Regions from separate parts of the Caballeronia sp. LZ062 genome, predicted to be linked through region 1. Evidence: predicted binding sites of a transcription regulator. Region 1 holds the regulator's gene; each other region holds the start of a gene.
What was found. The regulator HrcA, encoded in region 1, represses chaperone genes, less so after heat shock. The targets are predictions, from matches to a motif close to TTAGCACTCNNNNNNNNNGAGTGCTAA.

Region 1 (4,321 bases):
CTTGCGTGTTTTCCATGTCGCTGAATGTCATTACCGTGAATGGATGGATCGGGAATACCGCCGGTCATCAAGCGGCCGACGCGCTTCCTCGCGCTAGCTGCCGAAATTGGGGCAGCGGAAAAGTTTTCAAGGCTTTGTCAGATCAAAATCTGAACGTCAGTGTGCCAGTGCGGGCGCGCGCGAAATAAGCGGTAACGGACGTTTCGCCGCATCGCGTAAATTGAGATTGAGGGAATGCAACGGCTCACCTACACTTCGTTTGAGCACCGCAGGACGCACGTTTACCCTAATCCTACGATTGCTTCAAACCGCTTACGCGTCGCCACTTTCCTGATCCTCGCGCGGTCGTACGGCCGCCTTTCCCGCTTTCCGGGGGTACCATGAAACTGACCTTTGCCATCGCGGTGGTCGCACTGGTACTCGTCGCGGGAACCACGACCATCTGCATGTCCGGCGCACTGACCGCCCGTACCACCGAGTACGGCGGCGTGCACGCGACGGTCGAAGAATTCTTCAATCCGAACCTGAAAATCTGTCGATGATGCGGCGGTCGCGCTTGGTCGGCCTGCCCTGCATCTCGGCCGCCGGCTCGCGGAAAGTCTTGCGCCGTTCTGCTTCGGCAAGACGCTTGGTGCGGCCTTCGTCCGTCTCGGCATAGAGCGTCTGCGCCACCGGCGCGGGCCCGCGCACGTCGCAAAGCCCGAGCACCTGCACTTGCCACACGACCCGCTCGATATCGATCTCCACGATATCGCCCACGCGCACGTCCTTGGACGGCTTCACGTTCGCGCCGCCGATCCTCACCCGGCCTTTCTCGACCGCGTCGCTCGCGAGCGAACGCGTCTTGAAGAAGCGAGCTGCCCACAGCCATTTGTCGATGCGCAGACGCGCGCCCGGTTCCGTCGTGATCTTGTAATTCATGGCGATTCTCGTGCGATGAGCGGATTCAGGCCGCTACCGTCACTGGTTGCGCGGCCTGTACCGGCCATCCTTGCAGATGTTGTGCCGCGATCTCGCCTAGCGCCTTGATCCACGCCGGCGACGCGTTCAGGCAGGGAATGCGATGGAATTGCTTGCCGCCCGCCTTCAGGAATTCGTCGCGCACTTCCATGCCGATTTCCTCGATGGTTTCGAGGCAGTCCGCCGTGAAGCCCGGGCAGAACACGTCCACGCGCGCGACGCCGCCCGCGCCCAGTTCCGCGAGCGTTGGCGCGGTGTACGGCTGAAGCCACTCCGCGCGGCCGAAGCGCGACTGGAACGTCACGCGGCATTCCACGGGCGTCAGCCCCAACGCCGACGCGAGCAGCGAGCCCGTCAACTGGCATTGGTCGTGATAAGGGTCGCCTAAGTCCATGGTCCGCTTCGGGACGCCGTGGAAACTCAGCACCAGTTTGTCGCCCGAGGCGAAGTCCGGCTGACCGTGCTGCCGCCAGTAGTCGCGGACCTGCTCGGCGAGCGCTGCGATATAGGCCGGATGATCCGCGTAGTGGCGAATGGTGCGGATCTCCGGCTGATTGCGCACGCGCTTGAGCGCAGTGAAGGCGTCGTCGAAAGCGGTGGCCGTGGTCGACGACGAATACTGCGGATACATCGGCACGAACAGAATGCGGTCGGCGCCTTCCAGCTTCAGCTGATTCAGCATGGCGCCGATGCCCGGCGTGCCGTAGCGCATCGCGTAGTCGACGATCACGTGATAGTCGTTTGCCGCGAAAAGCCGCCGCAAACCTTCGACCTGCCGTTCCGTATAGACGCGTAACGGCGAGCCTTCAGGCATCCACACTTGGGCGTACTTTTTAGCCGATGCCCGCCCGCGAAACGGCAGGATGATGCCGCGCAGAATGATTTGCCAGATGAACGACGGGATTTCGACGACGCGCGGATCGCTCAAAAATTGCGCGAGATATTTGCGCACCGCGCGCGGCGTGGGCGCGTCCGGCGTGCCGAGATTGATCAGCAGCACCGCGACACGATGGGAGGCGCTGGGCTGCGAGGGCAACTCGAGGTCGAAACGCATAGGGCAAGGCAGCCGAAAGTCATCGAAAGGTGAAGGCCATTATAGCGGCGCGTTCCGACGCAGAGCATTGGCCGAACGGCCGAGTGGCGGCGCCGTCCGAGGCGCGGCAAGATGCCGGCAAAGGCGCGTTATTGCTGGCTGAGCGACATGGACAAGAGGCGCGCCGTGATATCGACGATGGGAATCACGCGGTTGTAGGCCATGCGCGTCGGGCCGATCACGCCGAGCGTACCGACGATCTTGCCGTTGACTTCGTACGGCGCGGTCACGACGCTCATTTCCTCGATCGGCACGAGATTCGATTCCCCGCCGATGAAGATCTGCACGCCCTGCGCGTGACTCGAAACATCCAGCAATTGCAGGAGGCTCGTCTTTTGGTCGAAGAGGTCGAAAAGTTTGCGCAGGCGCGCCATGTCGGACGAAAGGTCCGCGACTTCGAGCAGATTGCGCTCGCCGGAAATCAGCACGGTCTCGCCGGGATCGGTCTCGGCCGTGCTCGCGACGACCGCCGCTTGCATGAGCGTGGTCATGTCGCCGCGCAATTGGTCGATTTCCTCGCGCAGCCGGCGGCGCACTTCGTCGAAGGACAGGCCCGCGAAATGCGCGTTGATGTAGTTGGAGGCTTCCGTGAGTTGCGAGGGCGAGTAGTCGCGCTGCGTGGCCATCATGCGGTTCTGCACGTCGCCTTCCGGCGTCACGATGATCAGCAGAATGCGCTTGTCCGACAGCCGCATGAACTCAATCTGCTTGAACATATGGCTTCGGCGCGGGGTAAGGATCACGCCCGCGAACGAGGACAGACTGGACAGCACGCTCGCCGCTGCCGCGACGATCTTCTGCGGCTCCTCGCCTTGCAGACGCGTCTTGACGGCCGTGGTCATCGCCTCGTCCTGCGGGGCTTCGACCGTCAGCATGGTGTCGACGAACAGGCGATAGCCGCGCGGCGTGGGAATGCGCCCGGCCGACGTATGCGGACTCGCGACGAGGCCGAGGTCCTCGAGGTCCGACATCACGTTGCGGATGGTCGCGGGACTCAGTTCGAGACCGGAGTGCCGTGATAACGTGCGCGAACCGACCGGCTGACCTTCGGCGATGTAACGCTCGATCAACGTTTTTAGGAGGGTTTGTGCACGTGGGTCTAGCATGGGCAAATTTTAGCGCAACGTGTCAGGACGCGGCGACCGGTGCCGCCGCTTCAGCGCGCCGTTCCGGGCCGCGTCCGTCTGTTAGCCGATCGTTCAATGTCTGCTCCATTCTAGCGACAAACCGGACGCGCCCAAGACCGCGCGCGCCCGGTTCTTTTCGCCTTCCACCTATGGTGTAATGCCGGCATGGAAATTGGCCAATTCAAGACCGTCGCCCTTGTCGGGCGAACCAACACACCCGGCATCGAGGCGCCGCTGCGATCCCTCGCGGAGCACATTGCGAACCAGGGCTTCGACGTCGTGTTCGAAGCGGGCACCGCGAAGGACGTCGGCGTGAGCGAATATCCCGGCTTGTCGATCGCGGAAATCGGCGCGCGGGCGGATGTCGCCGTCGTGCTAGGAGGCGACGGCACCATGCTCGGCGTCGGCCGCCAGCTCGCGCCGTACAGGACGCCGCTCATCGGCGTGAATCACGGGCGGCTCGGCTTCATCACGGACATTCCGCTCGCGGAAATGCGCGAACGCGTGCCGCAAATGCTCGCCGGGCAGTTCGAGCGCGAGGAGCGCAGCCTGCTCGAAGCGCGGATCGTGCGCAATGACAAGCCCATTTACCACGCGCTCGCGTTCAACGACGTAGTCGTGAATCGCAGCGGCTTTTCGGGCATGGCGGAGTTGCGCGTCTCGGTGGACGGCCACTTCATGTACAACCAGCGCTCCGACGGGCTGATCGTCGCCACACCGACCGGCTCCACGGCGTATGCGCTGTCGTCGGCCGGGCCGATCCTGCATCCGCAGCTGCAAGGCTTCGTGCTCGTGCCCATTGCGCCGCATTCGCTTTCGAACCGTCCGATCGTGCTGCCCGACGACTCGAAGGTCACCATTCAGATCATCGGCGGGCGCGACGTGAACGTGAACTTCGACATGCAGTCCTTCACGGCGGTCGAACTGAACGACGCCATCGAGGTGCGGCGCTCCAGGTACACCGTGCCGGTTCTGCATCCGGTCGGCTACAGCACGTACGCCACGCTGCGCAAGAAGCTCCACTGGAACGAGCATCCCTCGCAGGACTCGTCTGTCTGACCGCACAACTTCGCCGAACACTTCCCGAAGCGTCCATGCTCCGTCATCTCTCCATTCGAGACTTCGTCATCGTTGCCGCGCT
Region 2 (4,321 bases), 170 kb from region 1:
TCATTCGTAGCCACAACCCGAGCAGCAACGACAAGACCTATATCTTTTGGAGAACCCCCGATGGACGCTAACCCGTTTGCAAAGATGCAGCGCTTAGGCCGCGCCCTGATGCTGCCGATTGCCGTTTTACCGGTGGCCGGCCTGCTGTTGCGTCTAGGCCAGCCCGATGTCTTCAACATCAAGATGATCGCCGACGCGGGCGACGCCATCTTCTCGAACCTGCCGCTTCTGTTCGCCATCGGCGTGGCGGTGGGCTTCGCGAAGGACAACAACGGCACGGCAGGTCTCGCCGGCGCGATCGGTTATCTGATCGAAACCGCCGTCATGAAGGACATCAACGACAAGCTCAACATGGGCGTGTTGTCCGGGATCATCGCGGGTATGGTCGCGGGGTACATGTACAACCGCTTCAAGGACATCAAGCTGCCCGAGTATCTGGCGTTCTTCGGCGGCAAGCGGTTCGTGCCGATCGTGACAGGCGTCGCGTGTCTGTTTATCGGCATCGTGCTGGGTTACGTATGGCAGCCGGTGCAATCCGGCATCGACGCTGCCGGCAACTGGCTGACGACGGCCGGCGCGCTCGGCACGTTCGTGTTCGGCGTGCTGAACCGGATTCTCCTCGCGACGGGTCTGCACCACATCATCAACTCGCTCGCGTGGTTCGTGTTCGGGTCGTTCACGCCGCCGGGCGGCGGCGCGGTGGTGCACGGCGACCTGCATCGCTTCTTCGCGGGCGACCAGACGGCGGGCGGTTTCATGACCGGCTTCTTCCCGATCATGATGTTCGGCTTGCCGGCCGCGTGTCTCGCGATGTTCCATGAAGCACCGAAGGAGCGCCGCGCGGTCGTCGGCGGCCTGCTGTTTTCGATGGCGCTGACCGCGTTCCTCACCGGCGTGACCGAGCCGATCGAGTACAGCTTTATGTTCCTCGCGCCGGTGCTCTACGGCATCCACGCGGTGCTGACGGGTCTGTCGCTCGCCATTTGCTCGGCGCTCGGCATTCACCTGGGCTTTACGTTCTCGGCGGGCGCGATCGACTACGTGCTGAACTACGGCCTATCGCAGCGCGGCTGGCTGGCGATTCCGATCGGTCTCGTGTACGGCATCGTGTATTACGGCCTGTTCCGCTTCTTCATCCGCAAGTTCAACATGGCGACGCCGGGCCGCGAGCCTGCCACGACCGACGCGCAAACGGATGCAACGCCTGTCGGTGGCTATGTGCCGGGCGACGTCGCCCCGGCAGCGGCGAGCACGCGCGCCACGAAGTACATCGCGGCGCTGGGCGGCGCGTCGAACCTGACGCTCGTCGATGCGTGCACGACGCGCCTGCGTCTCTCGGTGGTGGATACCGAGGCAGTGTCGGAGCCGCAATTGAAGACCATCGGCGCGCGTGGCGTGTTGAAGCGCGGCAAGACGAACGTGCAGGTCATCATCGGACCGGAAGCGGACCTCATCGCCGATGAAATTCGTGGCGAACTCGAGCACTCGTCGACGCGCGGCGCGACGCCCGCATCTTCGGCTCCGGCGCAGCCCGCGGTTGCGGCCGCAGGCGTAGCCGACCAAACCGCCGGCCCGCTCGATCCGGACCCGCTGCGCTGGCTCGCGGTGTTCGGCGGCGCGACCAACGTCGTTTCGCTCGATGCCGTCGCGCAAACGCGCCTGCGCGTCGTCGTGCGCGATCCGTCGTCGGTGGATCGTCAGCGTCTGTCGCAGTTGGATGTGGCGTGGGTGTCGGCCGATACGTTCCACATCGTCGTGGGTCAGGCGGCGCAGCGGTACGCGGCGCAGATGGCCACGCGTTTGACCGGCAACGGCGGCGGCGCAGCGCCGATGCCGGCTTGATGCGGTAAGCAAGTGTTCGCAGAAACGGCGCCTTCGGGCGCCGTTTTTGTTTCCATGCGCGTCGCGCAGGCAAACAAAAACCCCGCTGTCTTTCGACAGCGGGGTTCGAACACGCTTGCTACAGGCTCGCTGCTGCGTTACGCGTAGTCGTGCAGCGCGGTGCGCATCTTCTTCATGGCGCTCGCCTCGATCTGGCGAATGCGCTCCGCCGAGACGCCGAATTCGTCGGCCAGTTCGTGCAGCGTCTTGCCGCCCGATCCGTCGTCCTGCACGTCGAGCCAGCGCGCCTTGATGATGCGGCGGCTGCGTTCGTCGAGCGATTCCAGCGCCGTGGAAAGGCCGTCGCTTTGCAGCTTGTCGAACTGGCGCGCGGCGATTACGTTCGTCGGCTCGTTGTGCGAGTCCGCCAGATAGGCGATCGGCGCGAACGCTTCTTCGCCGTCTTCCACCTGGCCTTCCAGCGCGATGTCGCCGCCCGAAAGGCGCGTTTCCATCTCCGCGACTTCCTCGCGCTTCACATTCAGCTCGCTAGCCAGACCTTCGATCTCGCCCGGCGTGAACGCCGCGTGGCCGGTCTTGTGGCTGCGCAGATTGAAGAACAACTTGCGCTGCGCCTTGGTCGTCGCGACCTTCACCATGCGCCAGTTGCGCAGGATGTACTCGTGAATCTCGGCCTTGATCCAGTGCATGGCGTACGACACGAGGCGCACGTTCTGCTCCGGATCGAAGCGCTTCACGGCCTTCATAAGACCGATATTGCCTTCCTGGATCAGGTCTGCGTGCGGCAGGCCGTAGCCCAGATAGTTGCGGGCGATCGACACGACGAGACGCAGGTGCGACAGCACGAGCTGCCGCGCGGCGTTCAGGTTGCCTTGCTCGCGAAATTCGGTGGCGTACTGACGTTCCTCTGCCGGCGAAAGCATCGGAATACGGTTCACTGCTTGTATGTAGGAATCGATGTTGCCGATCTGGCCGGTCAGCATCGACGACTGTGCGTACGTCAGCGCGCCTGCCGAAGATGCCTTGGCAGGTGCCGAGCCTACAACATTCGGAAGGGTCATCGCATTGGTCACGCTCATAAGCTCCTTGTCAACAATTGCCTGCGGCCGCAACGGCGGCGGCAGGCCAGTCACGATATTAGCACTCCGTCAATCCGAGTGCTAAGTGTTAGAGGGGAACGACGTGTGGGAGTTCCCACAAAACTATCGATTTCGTGGGTTTGATAGGCAGCCGAGCTCGAGCGATTGAGCTGAACTTACCGAAAGCGAAGCGTTAGATCGAACAATTTACCGCATATGCACATTAGCGCAACGGATTATTCAATCAAAGCGGCAAGATGCGCTGGATTGTGCAAATATGTGTCAACCGAAATACAATGCGCCGACCACCGCTCGGCGGGACGTAACATCACCCTTACATGGGGCGCTCATGCAGAAAAACAAGCTTCTCTGGCGCAGTTTGTTGTCTCACGGCGCCATCGCGGTTTCGCTCGGTCTGGCGTCGGCGGCGGCACATGCCGACCGGTTCGGACTTCAGATCGCGGGCGGCGTCGCCAACCATGACTTCAAGAAAGCCGACGTCGGCATCGTCTGGGACCCGAACCTGACGTGGTGGGAAATCGGCGGGTTCCACTTCACGCTCCTCGGCGAGGGGCACGTCGCATACTGGCACACGAAGGAAAGCAACTCGGTCAATCCGAACGTTTGGGAATTTGGCGTCACGCCGGTGCTGCGGTTCGTGAAAAGCTCCGGCTATATCCGGCCGTTCGTGGAAGCGGGCGTGGGCGTCCGGCTCATCTCGCACGCGCGCATCACGGAAGACTACACGCTGTCCAGCGGATTCCAGTTTGCCGACATGGTCGGCGTGGGCGCAATCTTCGGCGCAAAGCAGAACTATCAGGCCGGTTTTCGCTTCCAGCATCTCTCGAACGCGAGTATCAAAGAGCCGAATCCTGGTATAAATTTCAGCCAGCTATATCTGCAATACAACTTCTGACGGGGCGCCGGTGCATCGGTTCCCCGGCGCAAGGGGAACCGACAGATGCCGGCAAAGACTCTTGAGGCCATCCGCGGCCTCGAACGCGACCGCTTCCGGGCGATGGTCGAGAGCGACGCCGCGGCGCTCGAGACGCTGCTGGCCGAGAACGTCAGCTATGTCCACACCAACGGCAAGCGCGAGACGAAGCGTCAGTTCATCGACGCGATTACCGCCGGGCGCCGCCGCTATCGTCAGATCGAGATTCAGACGCAGGACGTGGTCTCCGCCGGTCCCGAGACGTGTCTCGTGTCGGGCCGCGCGCTGATCGAGATGGAATCGAAGAACGGCGCGCTGCTCTTTCCCATCGCCTACACGGCGGTCCACGTGCAAACCGGCGGTCAGTGGCAACTGCTCGCGCTTCAGGCGACGCGCGTGGCGCTCGAATAGCGCGTCGCCATCGGCGCCGTCAGGCTTCCACGGCTTCGTCCTCGCGCACCCGCCG
Region 3 (4,321 bases), 1.8 Mb from region 1:
TACGACTACAAAGCCGCCGCCCAAAAGCTGCGCGACGAGATGAACAAATAGCTTTTCGATGGGCGAAAAAAAACCTGCATCGCTGCAGGTTTTTTCTTTGGCACGGTGCAAGCCCCTTGCGAGACCCGCACCGATGTAGTCGGGCCGAAGCCGTCTTACATGTCCATGCCCATGCCGCCCATGCCGCCGGGCATGCCGCCAGGCATCGGAGCGTCTTCCTTCGGCAGTTCGGCAACGGCTGCGTCGGTCGTCAGCAGCAGGCCTGCCACCGAAGCCGCGTTTTGCAGCGCCGTGCGCGTCACCTTCGTCGGGTCGACGACACCGGCTTCCACCAGGTCACCGTACTCGCCGGTTGCCGCGTTGTAGCCGTAGTTGCCCGAACCTTGAGCAACAGCCGCCACCACGACGGAGGCTTCTTCGCCGCCGTTCGTGACGATCTGGCGCAGCGGCTCTTCCATCGCACGCAGGACGATCTTGATACCTGCGTCCTGATCGGCGTTCGCGCCCTTCAGGCCGTCGATTGCACGGCGAGCACGGATCAGCGCGACGCCGCCGCCAGCCACGATGCCTTCTTCCACCGCTGCGCGCGTTGCGTGCAGAGCGTCTTCGACACGTGCCTTCTTTTCCTTCATTTCGACTTCGGTCGCAGCGCCGACCTTGATGACTGCCACGCCGCCGGCCAGCTTGGCCACGCGCTCTTGCAGCTTTTCACGGTCGTAGTCCGACGTCGCTTCTTCGATCTGCTTGCGTACTTGCTTCACGCGAGCTTCGATGTTCACGGCTTCGCCAGCGCCGTCGATGATCGTCGTGTTTTCCTTGCCCACTTCGATGCGCTTGGCTTGACCCAGCTCTTGCAGCGTCGCCTTTTCCAGCGTCAGGCCGGTTTCTTCCGCGATGACTTGACCGCCGGTCAGGATCGCGATGTCTTCCAGCATGGCCTTGCGACGGTCGCCGAAGCCCGGAGCCTTGACAGCGACGGTCTTCAGGATGCCGCGGATGTTGTTGACGACGAGCGTTGCGAGCGCTTCGCCTTCGACGTCTTCAGCGATGATCAAGAGCGGACGGCCGGCCTTCGCGACTTGTTCCAGCACCGGCAGCAGATCGCGGATGTTGGAAACCTTCTTGTCGTGCAGCAGCACGAACGGGTTTTCCAGAACGGCGACTTGCTTGTCCGGGTTGTTGATGAAGTACGGCGACAGGTAGCCGCGGTCGAACTGCATGCCTTCCACGACGTCCAGTTCGTCTTGCAGCGACTTGCCGTCTTCGACGGTGATCACGCCTTCCTTGCCGACCTTGTCCATGGCTTCAGCGATGCGCTCGCCGATGGACGTGTCGCTGTTCGCCGAGATCGAGCCGACTTGCGCGATTTCCTTGTTCGTCGTGCAGGGCTTGCTGATCTTGCGCAGTTCTTCGATTGCTGCAGCAACGGCCTTGTCGATGCCGCGCTTCAGGTCCATCGGGTTCATGCCCGATGCGACATACTTCATGCCTTCGCGAACGATGGACTGTGCGAGCACGGTAGCGGTCGTGGTGCCGTCACCTGCGTTGTCGCTGGTCTTGGAAGCAACTTCCTTGACCATTTGCGCGCCCATGTTCTGGAGCTTGTCCTTGAGTTCGATTTCCTTCGCGACCGAGACACCGTCCTTGGTGACCGTCGGGCCGCCGAACGAACGCTCGAGCACGACATTGCGGCCCTTCGGACCCAGCGTGACCTTGACCGCGTTGGCCAGAATGTTCACGCCTTCGACCATCTTGGCGCGTGCGGAATCGCCGAAAGTGACTTCTTTAGCTGCCATATCCAGACTCCTTGATTCGATTCAGTGTGCCGGCTCGCTGCCCTTCAGGCGCGAAGTCCGGCTTACAGGAAGAATGCTTACTTGTTGACCAGAACGGCCATGATGTCTTCTTCGCGCATGACGAGCAGTTCCTGCCCGTCGACCTTGACGGTCTGGCCGGCGTATTTGCCGAAGAGCACGCGGTCGCCCACCTTCACGTCGAGGGCGTTTTGCGTGCCCTTGTCATCGCGCTTGCCCGGGCCGACGGCCAGGACTTCACCTTGATCCGGCTTTTCTGCCGCTGCTTCCGGGATCACGATGCCCGATGCGGTCTTGGTTTCCTGGTCCAGACGTTTGACGATGACGCGATCGTGCAAAGGACGAAGGTTCATACACACTCCTCTCTTGAATGAGACTGAAAACGCGGGATAGCCCGTCCTTTGGGCCGAGCCCGCCGGACGGAAATCTTGTTAGCACTCTCGTGCAGTGAGTGCCAATTATATGGACCGGATTTGACAATTTCAAGGAGGGCAGGCGGTATTGCTCGCTCATCGAGGTTCTTGGAACTTTGTTCACTCGACTCTGGACTCGTAGCGAGCATTCAATCCGTCAGCCGCGCGAGTTCCTTCAGCAGATAAGGACTTTGGGACTAGCTTGCAATTCACCCGCGAACGCGCGGCAATCGATGCCGCAGTCTTAGCGGCTTCCGCGCAAACGTCCGGGGGCACCGATCGATGGCAGGGTATACCCGGGTAACCGGTACGCGCGTCTCGCTAAACTAGCAGGCGGACGGAGGGCGCGAGGTGTGGGCCGCTATCCTTTTCACAAAAGGGTCCCGCGCTTGAGTTGGTCGCTCGGCCGATTCGGCAAGATCTATGCGAAATCACGCGCAACGGCGAGCGGCTGACCAGTACCGTGGCTCCTATCAGTTCAGTAAAATCGGCCCGGATCACTCTCCGGCCTTCGTGGCTCGCAACTGAGTTGGGGCGGTGTGGCGCGAAGGGCAACCGCCCGCATTGGCGGATGTACCTCGGCAACGGCAACGCGGTTCGCGCTGCCCTGAAAGGCTGCAACGGGTGGGCTTGCGCAGATCGCGATCCGAGCGACGGCCGGCAACTTGCGTTTTCACCGTTTGACCTAGCTCGGCCAGAAGCCGCGTTTGTCCGTTGCTTTGCTCGCTGGTGACGGGCGACTGGTTGCTTCTCAGGGCGGCAATCGGGTGGGCTTCCAATAGCATCGCTCGTTCAGCGCTCAGGCTGGGCGGTAACAGACTATGTCCGCGAACGTGCGGTAATCGATGGATTCGCGATTGTCGTTAGTCAACGTCAAGGGATACTTTGCTTAACGTCCCATCGACGGTATGCCAGGGCAGCGGTGGCAGCAAGAGCAACGGCAACAACGGCCGCGGTTAGCCAGTGGAACGGTATCAAGATCCCATCTTTTCCCGAGGCCAAATGAACTAGCTTGATGTCGAAATCGTTCCCAAAAACGATTGCAAAAATCCATGCGCATATGAGTTGGATCGCTATTGTTGTCGCCGCGAATTGAATCCAATAACTAAAACGTTCGTCGCTGGACACCATTTCGTCAAAACGCCTCGATGTGCTCAAGCAGGCACTGACGCTGGAGAGAATACTCCCTGCACTCCGCGTCGAATTGAGTGGACGACAGTCTGTGGAAAAGTGTCGCGCACAAAATTGGCACACCCCTTCGGCGAAATAACTGTCTCGCTCGCCCCCCTGTCCAGGCTGTTTCATTAATGCAGCCTGTCGTGTTGTGATGACTCAGGGATTCAGTGAAAAGGCAGCCAAGAACGAACGCCATAGTGTTAGAAGTGATATACCGCGCCGCTATGGACCTTGCACGAACAGGCTTGTCCGTAAACACAATCTCTGGAAAGACCAAGGCCAGCCTGCGAAGAGATACAAAGCAAACCTTCTCGCCTGCGGTTAGATTTTCACTACTCCCAATCTCCAGGAATCCGTCAGAGCCTTTTTGCCTTACCGGCAGGCAGAGGGCAGAATACGCATCAAGACTGATGTCGCCCTGGAACTCATTCTCGCCGTCCTCTGAGACAACAGTTTCCGAACCGATTGCGATGATAATGACGTCGTCCACGGAGCGCCCGAATGCAGCGGCGAGCGAATCATTCTGCTTTACGAACTCTTGGACCTGTGCAACCGCGTCTTCGATGCTTATATAGGTTTCGACAGCCGCTATCTGCTCTGCATTAGACTTCGTCGCATGCTCTTCGATACTGAAAGACTCCCGTAGCGGCCACCTTCTAACGATCATTGGCGCGCCGCTAACGCGCGCGAGTTTTCCGGTGCCGGCCCAATCGCCAAACGCTCGGAAATCAAACATGCCATTGCTCTTTTGTGTAAGTGCCTTGGCGACTCGACGAAGGTCGCAGCCATAGCTACACACGTTGTACGTAGCCGTCGGTAAAAGAAGAATCAGTGTCGCGGTTGTTGACGTTGGCAGGACGCGCCGCCTTGCAAAAAAGCGCATGATCTTCCGCTCCAATGATGACGACCGTGGCGACA

Region 2: the regulator HrcA is predicted to act here: its motif matches at 2,980-3,006, upstream of rpoH (RNA polymerase sigma factor RpoH).
Region 3: the regulator HrcA is predicted to act here: its motif matches at 2,246-2,272, upstream of groES (co-chaperone GroES).

The regions. Positions count from the first base shown of each region.
Region 1 is NZ_JARTWB010000002.1:2,111,395-2,115,715, forward strand. It holds gene grpE (nucleotide exchange factor GrpE) at 1-16, opposite strand, end outside; gene P9239_RS15880 (hypothetical protein) at 381-542, shown strand; gene P9239_RS15885 (RNA-binding S4 domain-containing protein) at 514-921, opposite strand; gene hemH (ferrochelatase) at 947-2,014, opposite strand; gene hrcA (heat-inducible transcriptional repressor HrcA) at 2,143-3,159, opposite strand; gene P9239_RS15900 (NAD kinase) at 3,346-4,239, shown strand; gene recN (DNA repair protein RecN) at 4,275-4,321, shown strand, end outside.
Region 2 is NZ_JARTWB010000002.1:2,285,175-2,289,495, reverse strand. It holds gene nagE (N-acetylglucosamine-specific PTS transporter subunit IIBC) at 61-1,842, shown strand; gene rpoH (RNA polymerase sigma factor RpoH) at 1,980-2,915, opposite strand; gene P9239_RS16690 (acyloxyacyl hydrolase) at 3,271-3,837, shown strand; gene P9239_RS16685 (nuclear transport factor 2 family protein) at 3,883-4,266, shown strand; gene leuA (2-isopropylmalate synthase) at 4,286-4,321, opposite strand, start outside.
Region 3 is NZ_JARTWB010000002.1:353,359-357,679, reverse strand. It holds gene P9239_RS07720 (hypothetical protein) at 1-51, shown strand, start outside; gene groL (chaperonin GroEL) at 156-1,796, opposite strand; gene groES (co-chaperone GroES) at 1,874-2,167, opposite strand; gene P9239_RS07705 (hypothetical protein) at 3,363-4,286, opposite strand.